2 regions of the Streptomyces sp. NRRL F-5755 genome follow, and region 2 is predicted to be linked to the other one. Evidence: riboswitches for the same ligand, from Rfam matches in the RefSeq annotation. Region 2 holds a riboswitch; the other holds the start of a gene.
What was found. A riboswitch is a leader RNA that binds a small molecule or an ion and turns the genes downstream of it on or off. The one in region 2 is predicted to bind S-adenosylmethionine.

Region 1 (7,469 bases), on a different contig from region 2:
TCGACTTCGTCTACAACGAGAAGAACGTGATGGACTTCTCGGGTGAGTACGGCCTGCTGCCCGTCACCACCTCCGGGTCCCAGGCGATGCTCGCCAACAGCAAGTACGCCAAGCTGCACAGCTTCCTGGGCCAGCTGGCCGGGGCCGAGTTCTACCCCGCGAACAAGACCTCCTGGCCGCTGGTCAGCAAGACCGTCAAGGCCAAGATGGGCACCGCGGTGGGCGCCAACGGCAACCCCGCCGGTGTGCTCAGCGACATTCAGAACACGGCGAACGAGGCGGACAACGCCGGCCAGTGAGCAGGCCCCGCCGCACGCCCGGCCCTGGTGGGCGGGCGTGCGGCGGGGATTGTCATACCGCGGCCTTATCGTGGACGGGTGATGACGAGCGACGGCACCGAGGGCGGCACCGGAGGCGCCGGCACCGGAGCACTGTCCCCCCAGGACGAGGCGGTGCTCGCTGTCGAGCGCCGCTCCTGGCCGCGTCCCGGCGCCAAGGAGCGGGTCATCCGCGAGCGGCTCGGCATCTCGCCGACCCGCTACTACCAGCTGCTGAACGCCCTGCTGGACGACCCGCGGGCGCTCGCCCACGACCCGGTCACGGTCAACCGGCTGCGCCGCGTCCGCGAGGCCCGGCGCAGCCGCCGCTGAGCCCGTCGGGAGACGGCCGCGCGGCCCGGCTGCGGCGGCGCGCAGCGCCACTGCGTCCGTACGCCCGGCACGCGCCCGCGCCCGCCCGGTAATCTCGTCCCCATGGGCAGCCCCCCGAACACCATGCCGACGCCGGCCACCGAAGCGGGCCGGGACGGTCTTGCCGCGCTGCTGGACAGCCCCGGCCGCGCCGTGCTCGCACTCGACTTCGACGGCACGCTCGCCGGCATCGTGCCCGACCCCGAGAAGGCCCGCGCCCACCCCGGAGCCGTGGCGGCGCTGACCCGCCTGGCGCCACTGCTGGGCTCGCTGGTGGTCATCACCGGCCGCCCGGCCGGCGTCGCGGTGCGCCTCGGCGGCTTCGCGGACGCGCCGGGCCTGGAGCGGCTCGTGGTCCTCGGCGGTTACGGCGCCGAGCGCTGGGACGCGGCCACCGGCACGGTCCAGGCCCCTCCGCCGCCGCCCGGCGTCGCCGCCGTACAGGCCGAACTCCCCGGCGTACTGGACGGGCTGGGCGCCTGGCACGCCTCGTGGGTGGAGGACAAGGGCCGCGCCATCGCCGTCCACACCCGCCGCGCAGCGGACCCGCAGGCCGCGTTCGAGCTGCTGCGCGCCCCCCTGTACGCGCTCGCCGAGCGGCACGGCCTGATCGTCGAACCGGGCCGCTACGTCCTCGAACTGCGCCCGCCCGGCATGGACAAGGGCGTCGCGCTCGCCGACCACGTACGCGAGACCGGCGCCACCACCGTCCTCTACGGCGGCGACGACCTCGGCGACCTCGCCGCCTACTCCGCGGTGGACAAGCTGCGGTCGGACGGCCTGGCCGGGGTGCTGGTGTGCAGCGGCAGCGCGGAGGTCGCCGAGCTGGCGGGCCGTGCCGACCTCGTCGTCGACGGCCCGCCCGGCGTCGTCGCCCTGCTGCACGCCCTCGCGGACCGGCTGGGAGCGCCGCCCGCCTGAGGGGCCCCGGCGGCCGCTACCGCTCCAGCGCCCGCAGCTGCTGGAGGAACCACCGGTCCGGCGGCAGCGCGGTGGCCGCCGCGGCCAGCCGCTTCGTGCGCTCGGCCCGCTCGCCGTCCTCCAGGGACAGCGCCTCGTGCAGGGCGCGGGCGGTGCCCGTGATGTCGTACGGATTGACGCACAACGCGTCGTCGCCCAGCTCCTCGTACGCCCCGGCCTCCCGGGACAGCACCAGCGCGCAGCCCCGCTCCGAGATCACCGGGACCTCCTTGGCGACCAGGTTCATACCGTCCCTGATCGGGTTGACCAGCGCCACGTCGGCGAGCCGGTAGGCGGCCAGCGACCGGGCGAAGTCGTCCTTCACGTGCAGCACGACCGGCTGCCAGCCCGGGGTGCCGTACTCGGCGTTGATCTCCTCGGCCAGCCGCCCGACCTCGTCGGTGTACGCGCGGTAGACCTCCAGGTCCTGCCGGGAGGGGTAGGCGAACGCGACGTGCACGACCCGCTCGCGCCACTCCGGGTGCCCGGCCAGCAGCGCCCGGTACGCGCGCAGCCCGCGCACGATGTTCTTCGACAGCTCCGTACGGTCCACCCGGACGATCGTCTTACGGTCCGCGCCGCCGATCTGCTCGCGCAGCGCCGCCAGCCGCTCGTCCACGTCCGGCCGGTGCGCCCGCTCCCGCAGGAACTCCGCGTCCGCGCCGAGGCCGTGCACGCCGAGCCGGGTCGTACGGCCCTCGTGCGTGATGCTGACCCCGCCGTCCGCGCCGCGCGCCACCTCGGCGCCCAGCACCGCCGCGCAGCAGTCCGCGAACGCCTCGGCCCAGCGCCGGGTCAGGAACGCCGCCCGGTCGCCGCCCAGCATCCCGCGCAGCACCGCCTCGGCCACGTCGTCCGGCAGCATGCGGAAGTAGTCGGCGGGCGCCCACGGCGTGTGCGAGAAGTGCCCGATGCGCAGGTCGGGGCGGCGGGCGCGGAGCAGGCCCGGCACCAGCGTGAGGTGGTAGTCCTGTATCAGCACCACGGCGCCGGGCGCGGCCTCGTCGGCGAGCGCGTCCGCGAAGGCCGCGTTGTACGCCTCGTACGACGCCCACCGCGCGCGGAACGCGTCGTCGAAGGAGGGCTCCAGCGGCGTCTGGTAGAGCATGTGGTGGACGAACCAGAGCACCGAGTTCGCGATGCCGTTGTAGGCGTCGGTGAAGACATCGGCGGGGATGTCCAGCATGCGTACGTGCTGGCCGCCCGTATCGGCGGTGTCCAGGTGGCCGCCGCTGCGCCGGGCCGCCTCGCGGTCGCCGTCCCCGAGGGCGGCGCACACCCACACCGCACCGGCGTCGGACCCGATGGCGGAGAGTCCGGAGACCAGCCCGCCGCCGCCCCGTTTGGCGGTGAGCGCGCCGTCGTCCCCCTTCGTGTACGACACCGGGCCGCGGTTGGACGCGACGAGAACCTGGGCACCAGAACGCTCGGAGACCATGCTGCGAGACTAGCCCGCCGCCGATCCGCTCAAACGTGCGGAGTGCAGGGGAAACGTCACGGTTTCCGACGGGTACGAGGAGCCCTGGGCCCGCCTCAGGCCGCGCGCCGCTCCGCGTACTCCGGGATCTCCGCCATCGGCGGCCGCTCCTCGGTGTCCACGTCCCAGGTGCGCGGTACGAAACCGGCCTCGCCGCGCTCGAACTGGGTCAGCCGCGGGCGCACCAGGTGGCCGCGCGCCAGCCGCAGCTGCGCGGTGCGGTAGATCGCCGCGGCCATCCGGCCGAGCGCCTGGCCGCCCTGGTGGCGGTGCTTGCGCACCCCGACGTCCACCTGGGCCAGCGCGTCCAGCCCGGCCGTGTGCAGCGCGTCGACCAGCAGGCCCAGCTCCACGCCGTAGCCCACCGGGAACGGCAGCCGCTCCAGCAGGGACCGGCGGGCCGCGTACTCCCCGCCCAGCGGCTGCACGAACCCGGCCAGCTGCGGCCAGTGCAGGTTCAGCAGCGGACGGGCGACCAGCTCGGTGACCCGGCCGCCCTGGCCGGCCGCCTCGCCCAGCGGACGGTCGTACATGCCCTTGACGAACTGCACACCCGGGTCGGTCAGCAGCGGACCGACGATGCCGGAGACGAACGTGGCGGAGAACTCGCGCAGGTCCGCGTCGATGAAGCAGACGATGTCACCGCGGGTGACCAGCAGGGAACGCCACAGCACCTCGCCCTTGCCGGGCAGTGCGGGCAGCCGCGGCAGCACCTCGTCCCGGTGGACCACCCGCGCGCCCGCCTCCGCCGCGATCTTGGCCGTGCCGTCCGTCGACCCGGAGTCCAGCACGATCAGCTCGTCCACGAGCGGCACCGACGGTGTCATCAGTTCCGTACGGATCGCCTCGACGATCGCGCCGACCGTCGCCTCCTCGTCGAGCGCCGGCAGCACGACGGAGACCGTCTGCCCCGTCTCGCGCTTGGCAGCCAGCAGCCGGTCGAGCGGGCGGTCGTCGGCCGACCAGGACCGGCTGGCCAGCCAGCGCTCCACCTCTTGCAGCACCTGCGCGTCTCCTTCGTTCCCCGGACCACGATGTGATCCATCTCGCGGTGCGGACGGCTGTCTCGACCGCCCGGCCCTTCGGCTACAGTCTTGAACAACGCGATCGTCCCGGACATGCCGGGGTCGGCGCGACAAACGCCTGGGCCCCGGCCCAGCGCCATACCGCTCATCCAGAGGGGCAGAGGGATACGGCCCGTTGAAGCCCCGGCAACCCTCCAGCCGTCTCGTCTCCGCGCACGCCGCGGACCGCGGGGCTCCGGCTAGGGAAGGTGCCAATTCCGTCTCGTGGCGAGATGCGCCGCGAGGAAGATGAGGAGAAAGGGCCTCGCCTCCATGGCTGTGCAGTCTGCTGAAAGCACCACCCGCCCCACCGTTTCCCTGGGCCCCGCCGCCGCGCTGTCCTGCCGCGAGTGCGGCGAGCGCTTCGACCTCGGCCCGATCTTCGCCTGCGCGGCCTGTTTCGGCCCGCTGGAGGTGGCGTACGACCTGCCGGCCGGCGACCCCGAGGGCCTGCGCAAGCGGATCGAGGCGGGCCCGAACAGCATCTGGCGGTACGCGCCGCTGCTGCCCGTCCCGGCCGACGTGGCGGACAAGCCCAATCTGAACCCGGGCCTGACCAAGCTGGTCAAGGCCGACAACCTGGCCCGCGAGCTGGGCGTCACCGGCGGCCTGTACGTCAAGGACGACTCCGGCAACCCGACGCACTCCTTCAAGGACCGCGTCGTCGCCATCGCCGTCGAGGCCGCCCGCGCCTTCGGCTTCACCACCCTGTCCTGCTCCTCCACCGGCAACCTGGCCGGCGCGGTGGGCGCCGCGGCGGCCCGCGCCGGCTTCCGCTCCTGCGTCTTCATCCCGCACGACCTGGAGGCGGGCAAGGTCGTCATGGCCGCGGTCTACGGCGGCGAGCTGGTCGGCATCGAGGGCACCTACGACGACGTCAACCGCTTCTGCTCGGAACTGATCGGCGACCCGCTCGGCGAGGGCTGGGGCTTCGTCAACGTCAACCTGCGCCCGTACTACGGCGAGGGCTCCAAGACCCTCGCGTACGAGATCTGCGAACAGCTCGGCTGGAAGCTGCCGGACCAGATCGTCATCCCGATCGCGTCGGGCTCGCAGCTCACGAAGATCGACAAGGGGCTCAAGGAGCTGATCGCGCTCGGGCTGGTCGAGGGCCGGCCGTACAAGATCTTCGGCGCCCAGGCCGAGGGCTGCTCGCCGGTCTCGACCGCCTTCAAGGCCGGTCACGACGTCGTACGGCCGCAGAAGCCCGACACCATCGCCAAGTCGCTGGCGATCGGCAACCCGGCCGACGGCCCGTATGTGCTCGACATCGCCCGGCGCACCGGCGGTGCGGTCGAGGACGTGAACGACGGGCAGGTGGTGGACGCGATCAAGCTGCTGGCCCGTACGGAGGGCATCTTCGCGGAGACCGCCGGCGGTGTGACCGTGGGCGTGACCAAGAAGCTGATCGAGAACGGTCTGCTCGACCCGGCGCTGACCACCGTCGTGCTGAACACCGGCGACGGGCTCAAGACGCTGGACGCGGTCGCGCCGACCACCGGACCGACGGCCACCATCCGGCCGAGCCTGGACGCGTTCCGCGCGGCCGGCCTGGCGGGCTGACCGCCGCACGTCCGGACGCGCCCGTACGCGTCCACGCGCGTCCGCACACCTCCGTACGCGTCGGTACGCATCCGCCCGCGCCCCCGGGCCCCGGTACGCCCGCGCCCGCCCGCCCCTCCGCACACCCCTCCCGCGACCTGGAAGGCAGAAACACCATGAGCGTCAACGTCCGCATCCCGACCATCCTGCGCACCTACACCGGCGGCCGGGCCGAGGTGCCCGCCGAAGGGGCCACCCTCTCCGAGGTCATCCAGGACCTGGAGAAGAACCACGCCGGCATCGCGGCGCGCGTCCTGGACGACACCGGCAAGCTGCGCCGCTTCGTGAACGTCTACGTCAACGACGACGACGTGCGCTTCGAGCAGGGTCTGGAAACCCCGACGCCGGACGGCGCGGGCGTCTCGATCATTCCCGCGGTGGCCGGCGGCTGCTGAGCGCGGGAAAGCCGTAAGGATCATTTCCGGCCCTTCAGAGGGCCGGCGGCCGAAATCGCCCCGTCCACTGCGAAGCGGACGGGGCGATTCCGTGTTGTTAAAGGCGATACAGTTGAGGTGACCCCTCGTCGAGCCCGTGCCGAACGCATATGAGACCCCGGCAAGTTGTGGGCGAAGTGTGGACATGATTCGTCCCATTGGTGAGCTTTGCCCGGCCCGACTTGCCCGGGAGTAAGGGCTTATAACCGCATTTTTGCGATTGTTCGCGAGCAGAATTCTCGTCCGATTGACCTGTTGCGCTGGGCAGTTGGACAGATACATTCAGCGGCGGTCGACGCGTTCCGGCGCACACCCCCTCCTGTCGGGGGGTGAGGTCTGACCCGGGTCCGCGGAGTGCGGTCCTGTGCAAGGGCCAGTAATAGGGGAGTTAGGCATGGCTCAGGGCACCGTCAAGTGGTTCAACGCGGAGAAGGGGTACGGCTTCATCGCGGTCGACGGTGGTGCGGATGTTTTCGTCCACTACAGCGCGATCCAGATGGACGGTTACCGCACCCTTGAGGAGGGTCAGCGGGTCGAGTTCGAGATCTCGCAGGGCCAGAAAGGGCCGCAGGCGGACATGGTCCGCGTGGCCGGCTGATAGCGCCGACCGACTGCTGCGTACGAAGGTCCGCGTCCTCCCGTGGGGGCGCGGACCTTCTGTGTTGGGGTGGGGTCCGCGGGGAAGTGCCAGATCAGCCGGTCGCACCCCGTTTGACACCTGGGCTCGGCGGGGATGGCTCCCGCCAACGCGCTTGCACTCTCATGTGCCGAGTGCTAATCATTGCGTTAGCACTCTACGAGTGAGAGTGACAGCTAAGGACCGACTCGGTGAGGTCCGCGGGCCGGTGGGGCAAGGAACCACAGGGTCGCAGACCGTCCGTCGCGGGCGCCAGCGCGGTCCGGAGTATCCACCCTCCCCCAGACTCCGTCCGGGGGGACCCCCAGTCCGGGAGGACCACTTCACATGGCCAAGATCATCGCGTTCGACGAGGAGGCACGGCGCGGTCTCGAGCGCGGGATGAACCAGCTCGCCGACGCCGTCAAGGTCACCCTCGGCCCCAAGGGCCGCAACGTCGTCCTCGAGAAGAAGTGGGGCGCCCCCACGATCACCAACGATGGTGTGTCCATCGCCAAGGAGATCGAGCTCGAGGACCCGTACGAGAAGATCGGCGCCGAGCTGGTCAAGGAGGTCGCGAAGAAGACGGACGACGTCGCCGGTGACGGCACGACGACCGCGACCGTC
Region 2 (7,469 bases):
CGGTGACCGGGGCCGAGTCTTGGAAGGAATCCGCCGATGCGCTGAATCTTCCGTTCTCCGCGACGAACACCACGATCCTGGTACTCAGCTCGCTGACCTGCCAGCTCGGTGTGTTCGCGGCCGAGCGCGGCGATGTCAAGAAGCTCCGGACCTGGTTCGTGATCACCTTCATCATGGGGGCGATCTTCATCGGTGGGCAGGTCTTCGAGTACACCGATCTGGTCAAGGAAGAGGGCCTCTCGCTCTCGTCCAGCCCGTACGGCTCGGTGTTCTACCTGACCACCGGCTTCCACGGACTGCACGTGACGGGCGGACTCATCGCCTTCCTGCTGGTCCTGGGCAGGACGTACGCGGCCAAGAGGTTCACCCACGAACAGGCCACCGCGGCCATCGTCGTGTCCTACTACTGGCACTTCGTCGATGTCGTCTGGATCGGCCTCTTCGCCACGATCTACCTGATCCGGTGACCGGTCCCGTACCGGAACCGCACTTCAGACAGACATAGCCAAAGCATCGACGCAGAAGATCCTGACACCGGGGTAATCCGTGAAAAAGCTCTCCGCACGACGGCGCCATCCGCTGGCGGCGCTCGTCGTCCTACTCTTCGCGCTGGCGGTCACTGGGGGGCTGTACGCCGCGTTCGCGCCTGCGGACAAGGCCCAGGCCGATGACACCGCCCAGTCTCTTGCCATCAAGGAGGGCAAGAAGCTCTTCGCCGTCGGCTGCGCCAGCTGCCACGGCACCGGCGGTCAGGGCACCTCCGACGGCCCGAGCCTGGTCGGCGTGGGCGCCGCCGCCGTCGACTTCCAGGTCGGTACCGGCCGGATGCCGGCGCAGCAGCCCGGCGCCCAGGTGCCGCGGAAGAAGAACATCTACAGCCAGGCCGAGATCGACCAGCTCGCCGCGTACGTCGCGTCGCTGGGTGCCGGTCCCAACGTGCCGAACAAGGACCAGTACAGCAAGGACGGCGCGGACATCGCCAAGGGCGGTGAGCTGTTCCGTACGAACTGCGCGCAGTGCCACAACTTCACCGGTAAGGGCGGTGCCCTGACCAACGGCAAGTTCGCACCGACGCTCGAGGGCGTGGACCCGAAGCACATCTACGAGGCCATGGAGACCGGCCCGCAGAACATGCCTTCGTTCGGTGACGGCTCGCTGTCCCCGCAGAACAAGAAGGACATCGTGTCCTACCTCGGCGCCGTCAACAGCGACGACACCCCCAGCCCCGGTGGTCTGGGCCTGGGCGGTCTCGGACCTGTCACCGAGGGCCTCTTCGGTTGGATCGCCGGCCTGGGCGCGCTGATCGCGGTCGCCATCTGGGTCGCAGCCCGGACTACGAAGGCCAAGAAGTCATGAGTGAGACTGGACGACACGAAGACGTGCCAGAAAAGAACCTCCCCGGTGAGCGGGACACGGCTCACGGCGGCGCGGTGGACACGGCGGACAATCCCTTCGCCGACCCGGGGCTGCCGCCCCACGAGCACCGCATCCAGGACATCGACGAGCGGGCCGCGAAGCGCTCCGAGCGCACCGTCGCCCTGCTGTTCACGGTGTCGATGCTGGCGACGATCGGCTTCATCGCCTCGTACGTGATCTTCCCGGTCGACAAGATCGTCTACATCTGGCCGTTCGGCCACGTCAGCGCGCTGAACTTCGCGCTGGGCCTGACGCTGGGTGTGGCCCTCTTCTGCATCGGCGCCGGCGCGGTCCACTGGGCCCGCACGCTGATGTCCGACGAGGAGGTCGCCGACGACCGGCACCCGATCGAGGCGGCCCCCGAGGTCAAGGCCAAGGTCATGGAGGACTTCCGGCAGGGTGCCAAGGAGTCCGGCTTCGGCCGCCGCAAGCTGATCCGCAACACCATGTTCGGTGCGCTGGCCGTGGTGCCGCTGTCCGGTGTCGTGCTGCTGCGCGACCTCGGTCCGCTGCCGGAGAAGAAGCTGCGCACGACGGGCTGGAAGAAGGGCGTCCGCCTGGTCAACCAGTCCACCAACCTCCCGCTGCGTCCCGAGGACATCGCGGTCGGCTCCCTGACGTTCGCCAAGCCCGAGGGCCTGGAGGAGGACGACGAGGAGTTCAACACCAAGATCGCCAAGGACGCCCTGATGCTCGTGCGGATCCAGCCGCAGAACATCAAGGACAAGCAGGAACTGGACTGGTCGCACGAGGGCATCGTCGCCTACTCGAAGATCTGCACCCACGTGGGCTGCCCGATCAGCCTCTACGAGCAGCAGACGCACCACGTGCTGTGCCCCTGCCACCAGTCGACCTTTGACCTGTCCGACGGCGGACGCGTCATCTTCGGCCCCGCCGGACACGCCCTGCCGCAGCTGCACATCACGGTGAAGGACGGCTTCCTCGAAGCCGTAAGCGACTTCGCGGAGCCCGTCGGCCCGAGCTTCTGGGAGCGCGGATGAGTAACGAGACGAGCGCGACCACCACGCGCCGCGGCCAGGCGCCGCGGGGCGAGCGGATCGCCGACTGGGCGGACGGCCGGCTGGGCATCTACAGCCTCGCCAAGTCCAACATGCGCAAGATCTTCCCGGACCACTGGTCTTTCATGCTGGGCGAGATCTGCCTCTACAGCTTCATCATCATCATCCTGACCGGCGTCTACCTGACGCTGTTCTTCCACCCGAGCATGGCCGAGGTGACCTACCACGGCTCGTACGTGCCCATGCACGGGATCCGGATGACGCAGGCGTTCGAGTCGACGCTGGACATCAGCTTCGACGTGCGCGGCGGTCTGCTCATCCGGCAGATCCACCACTGGGCGGCCCTGGTCTTCCTGGGCGGCATGATGGTGCACATGATGCGGGTGTTCTTCACCGGCGCCTTCCGCAAGCCGCGCGAGGTCAACTGGCTGTTCGGCTTCCTGCTGCTGGTGCTCGGCATGTTCACCGGCTTCACCGGCTACTCGCTGCCGGACGACCTGCTCTCCGGCACCGGCGTCCGGTTCATCGAGGGTGTCATCCTGGCGATGCCGCTGATCGGCTCGTACCTGCAGATGTTCATCTTCGGCGGGGAGTTCCCGGGGCACGACATCATCCCGAGGTTCTTCACGATCCACGTGCTGCTCCTGCCGGGCATCATGCTCGGCCTGCTGGTGGCGCACCTGATCCTGGTCTTCTACCACAAGCACACGCAGTTCCCGGGTGCAGGCAAGACCAACAAGAACGTCGTCGGCATGCCGCTGCTGCCGGTCTACATGGCCAAGGCCGGAGGCTTCTTCTTCCTGGTCTTCGGCGTGATCTCGGTGATCGCGGCGGTCGCCAGCATCAACCCGGTGTGGGCCATCGGCCCCTACCGGCCCGACCAGGTGTCCACCGGCGCCCAGCCCGACTGGTACATGGGCTTCGCCGAGGGTCTGGTCCGTGTGATGCCCGGCTGGGAGTGGGACATCTGGGGCCACACCATCAACTTCGGTGTGCTGATCCCGATCCTGATCTTCCCGCTGGTGCTGGTGGCGATCGCGGTCTACCCGTTCGTCGAGTCCTGGGTCACCGGCGACAAGCGCGAGCACCACATCCTGGACCGCCCGCGCAACGCCCCGACCCGTACCGGCTTCGGTGTGGCCTGGCTGATCGCGTACCTGGTGATGCTGGTCGGCGGTGGCAACGACCTGTGGGCCACCCACTTCCACCTGTCGATCAACTCGATCACCTGGTTCGTGCGGATCGCGTTCTTCGCGGGCCCGATCCTGGGCTTCATCGTCACCAAGCGGATCTGCCTGGGCCTCCAGCGCCGCGACCGCGACAAGGTGCTGCACGGACGCGAGTCCGGCATCATCAAGCGGCTGCCGCACGGTGAGTTCATCGAGGTGCACGAGCCGCTCAACCAGGAGCAGCTGCACGTGCTCACGCAGCACGAGCAGCCCAAGCCGTTCGAGATCGGCCCGGAGGTCGACGAGAACGGTGTCGAGCGGAAGGTCAAGCGGTCGACGAAGCTCCGCGCCAAGCTCTCCAAGAGCTACTACGGCGAGGACAACGTCATCCCGAAGCCGACCCCGGAGGAGTACAAGGAGATCACCAGCGGCCACGGCCACCACTGATCCCCGCCGTGTGACGCACGGCAGTACCACCGCGTAAGTACGCCACCCAGAGGGCCCCGTTCGAGGATCGGACGGGGCCCTTCGGCATGCCCGGACGCCGGATAGGGTTTTGCGCATCAGCAGGACACGAATCCAGGAGTGTGGACCATGAACGTTGCGACCCCGAACGGCGGCGACAGCGTGGCGGCCCACACCTGGCCGGCCGTACTGGACGCGCTCCTCCAGGGCCGTGACCTCAGCGCCGACGACACCGCGTGGGCGATGGACCGGATCATGCGCGGCGAGGCCACCGACGCGCAGATCGCCGGGTTCGCGGTGGCGCTGCGCGCCAAGGGCGAGACCGTCGCCGAGATCTCCGGCCTGGTACGGACGATGTACGCGCACGCCAACCTCATCGAGGTGCCGGGGCCGAGCGTGGACATCGTCGGCACCGGCGGCGACGGCGCCAAGACCGTCAACATCTCCACCATGTCCTCGATCGTGGTCGCCGGCACCGGCGCCAAGGTCGTCAAGCACGGCAACCGCGCCGCCTCGTCGGCCAGCGGCGCGTCCGACGTGCTGGAGAAGCTGGGCGTCAACCTCGACCTGACGCCGCGCCGGGTCGTCGAGGTGGCCGCGGAGGCCGGCATCACCTTCTGCTTCGCGGTGAAGTTCCACCCCTCGCTGCGGCACGTCGCCGCCGCACGGCGCGAGCTGGGCATCCGTACGACCTTCAACGTGCTGGGCCCGCTGACCAACCCGGCGAAGGTCCGCGCCCAGGCCACCGGCGTCGCCGACGCGCGGATGGCCCCGATCCTGGCCGGTGTGCTGGCCGAGCGCGGCTCCTCCGCGCTGGTCTTCCGCGGCGACGACGGGCTGGACGAGCTGACGACCACCGCCACCTCCAAGGTGTGGGTGGTGCGCGACGGCGCCGTACGGGAGGAGACCTTCGACCCGCGGGACGTGGGGATCGACCTGGTGCCCGTGGAGGCGCTGCGCGGCGCCGACGCCTCGTACAACGCCGACGTGGCGCGCCGCCTGCTGGGCGGCGAGCACGGGCCGGTGCGCGACGCGGTGCTGCTGAACTCGGCGGCGGCGCTGGTGGCGCTGGCGCCGACCGGGGCGCCGCTGGCCGAGCAGATCGCGGCGGGCATCGAGCGGGCCGCCGAGGCCATCGACTCCGGCGCGGCCCGCCGGGCCCTGGAGCGGTGGGTGGCGGCCAGCAACGCCTGAGCCGGCGGTGATGTGACGCAGGGCTCGGTCCGGATCGCGGACCGGGCCTTGCGCGCGTCTGTTCGTGTGGCATGATGCTGCGCAGGTCACGAGTGACAGCGACTACGGCCCCGGCCCGCTGTCCGGCAACCCTCCGTCCGTGGCGGGGTGCCCCGGGTGATGACCAGGCCGCAGGCAGCGAGGTCTGCGGCAAGCGCGGATCCCTCGTGCCAGGGATCCTGGTCCTTGAGGGAGATCTCTCGTGATGCAGCGAATGCGTTAGGGCCGTCCGGCCCCGTTTTCCGCACCCTTTTCTTCTTTCACCGCTGTCGGCCGGCCCCGCTCAGGCGTGTGCGCCCCGCAGCGAAGTCGCCCTGCCTTCACGGGAGTTCGCCATGCCTGTTTCCGCTGCCGCCACCGATTCCGCTTCCGCCGTCTGCGCCCCGCTGCCCGTGCTGGGTCGCGACGTCCTGGTCCCGCTCGTCACCGGCGGCGAGGTCGAGTACGCGGCGCTGGACATCGCCGCCAGCGCCCCCGCGCTCCAGCGCGTCTGGGACGACGTGGCCGCGTACGCCCCGTACTACGGCAGTGTGCACCGCGGCGCGGGCTACCTCTCGCAGCTGTCCACCGACCTGTTCGAGAACAGCCGGGCGGAGGTGGCCCGGTTCCTCGGGGTCCGGGAAGGAGACCAGGTGGTCTTCACCCGTTCCACCACCGACTCGCTCAATCTGCTGGCCGCGGTGCTGCCCGCGGACACCCGGGTCTTCGTCTTCGAGACCGAGCACCACGCCTCGCTGCTGCCCTGGGAGCAGCGCACGGACGTCGAGGTGACCTACCTGGACGCGCCGCGCACGCCGGGGCAGGCGGTGGACACCCTGGAGCGGGCGCTCGCGGAGCGCGAGCCGTACAAGAACGCCCTGGTCTGCGTGACGGGTGCGTCCAATGTGACCGGTGAGCTGTGGCCCGTACGGGAGCTGGCCGCGGCGGCGCACGCGCACGGCGCGCGGATCGTGCTGGACGCCGCCCAGCTCGCCCCGCACCACCCGGTCGACATCGCGGAACTGGATGTGGACTGGGTGGCCTTCTCCGGCCACAAGCTGTACGCGCCCTTCGGCGCCGGTGTGCTGGCCGGGCGCGCGGACTGGCTCCAGGAGGCGGAGCCGTACCTCGCGGGCGGCGGCGCCAGCCGTACGGTCGCGCGCCGCTCCGACGGCGGGGTGGACGTCGAGTGGCACACCACCGCCGCCCGCCACGAGGCCGGTTCGCCCAACGTCATCGGCGCCTACGCCATCGCCGCCGCCTGCAAGGCCCTCACCGAGGCGGGGTTCGAGAACCTGGTCGCCCGGGAGCAGCACCTGGTCGAGCGGGTACGGGCGGGCCTCGCCGAGGTGCCCGAGGTGACCGTGCTGTCGCTGTTCGGGGACGACGCGCCGCGGGTGGGCGTGCTGTCCTTCGTGGTCCGCGGCTGGAACAGCTCGCACTTCGCGGCGGCCCTCTCGGCGGAGTACGGAATCGGCGTCCGCGACGGGCTGTTCTGCGCGCACCCGCTCGTACGGACCCTGCTGGGCGCCGAGTCGCAGGCGCCCGGCGAGTGCGGTGCGCCGGAGGGCGCGCCGGGGGAGAAGAGCCTGAACGCCATCCGGGTGAGCTTCGGCGCCGGTACGCCCGACGAGCACGTGGACCGCTTCGTACGGGCCGTCAAGGAGCTGGTCGCGGACGGCGCGCGGTGGAGCTACCGCACCGAGGACGGGCGCTGCGTGCCGGACACGGCGGCGTAGCCCTCAGGACCACCCTGCCGCGGCGCTCCGCTGTCCGGGCGCCGCGGCGCGGGTGACGCCGGCGCGGGCGGGCACAGCCGCCCGCGCCGGCCAGGCTCTCAGGCGTCCAGGCCGATGGCGAAGGCCGCTTCCAGGTCGTGCTGGGAGTACGTACGGAAGGCGATGTGCGTCTCGGTGGAGGCGACGCCCGGGATCTTGCTGATCCGGCCGGGGATGACGTCCGCCAGCTCGTCGTGCTGGGCGACCCGCACCATCGCGATCAGGTCGTGCGCACCGGTGACCGAGTAGACCTCGCTGACGCCCTCCAGCGCGGCGATCTTCTCCGCGATCTCCGGGATGCGGTCCACACTGGTCTTGATGAGCACGATCGAAGTGATCACGGCTGGCTCTCTCCCTCGGTCGCCTGCTGCTTCGCCGTTCCGGCGGACCCCACACTACCCGTGGCCGCG

Region 1: linked by a shared signal. The riboswitch ahead of thrC (threonine synthase) and the one ahead of ADK86_RS22330 (aminotransferase class V-fold PLP-dependent enzyme) in region 2 are both predicted to bind S-adenosylmethionine.

Annotation. Positions count from the first base shown of each region.
Region 1 covers NZ_LGCW01000039.1:25,155-32,623, reverse strand. The annotation lists gene ADK86_RS07075 (extracellular solute-binding protein) at 1-299, shown strand, start outside; gene ADK86_RS07070 (DUF3263 domain-containing protein) at 381-650, shown strand; gene otsB (trehalose-phosphatase) at 753-1,610, shown strand; gene ADK86_RS07060 (alpha,alpha-trehalose-phosphate synthase (UDP-forming)) at 1,627-3,087, opposite strand; gene ADK86_RS07055 (glucosyl-3-phosphoglycerate synthase) at 3,183-4,130, opposite strand; SAM riboswitch class I at 4,294-4,446, shown strand; gene thrC (threonine synthase) at 4,464-5,753, shown strand; gene ADK86_RS07045 (MoaD/ThiS family protein) at 5,909-6,187, shown strand; gene ADK86_RS07040 (cold-shock protein) at 6,621-6,824, shown strand; gene groL (chaperonin GroEL) at 7,191-7,469, shown strand, end outside.
Region 2 covers NZ_LGCW01000262.1:100,425-107,893, reverse strand. The annotation lists gene ADK86_RS22355 (cytochrome c oxidase subunit 3) at 1-467, shown strand, start outside; gene ADK86_RS22350 (c-type cytochrome) at 547-1,356, shown strand; gene ADK86_RS22345 (ubiquinol-cytochrome c reductase iron-sulfur subunit) at 1,353-2,417, shown strand; gene ADK86_RS22340 (cytochrome b) at 2,414-4,051, shown strand; gene trpD (anthranilate phosphoribosyltransferase) at 4,199-5,263, shown strand; SAM riboswitch class IV at 5,348-5,465, shown strand; gene ADK86_RS22330 (aminotransferase class V-fold PLP-dependent enzyme) at 5,638-7,020, shown strand; gene ADK86_RS22325 (Lrp/AsnC family transcriptional regulator) at 7,119-7,400, opposite strand; gene ADK86_RS22320 (rhomboid family intramembrane serine protease) at 7,397-7,469, opposite strand, start outside.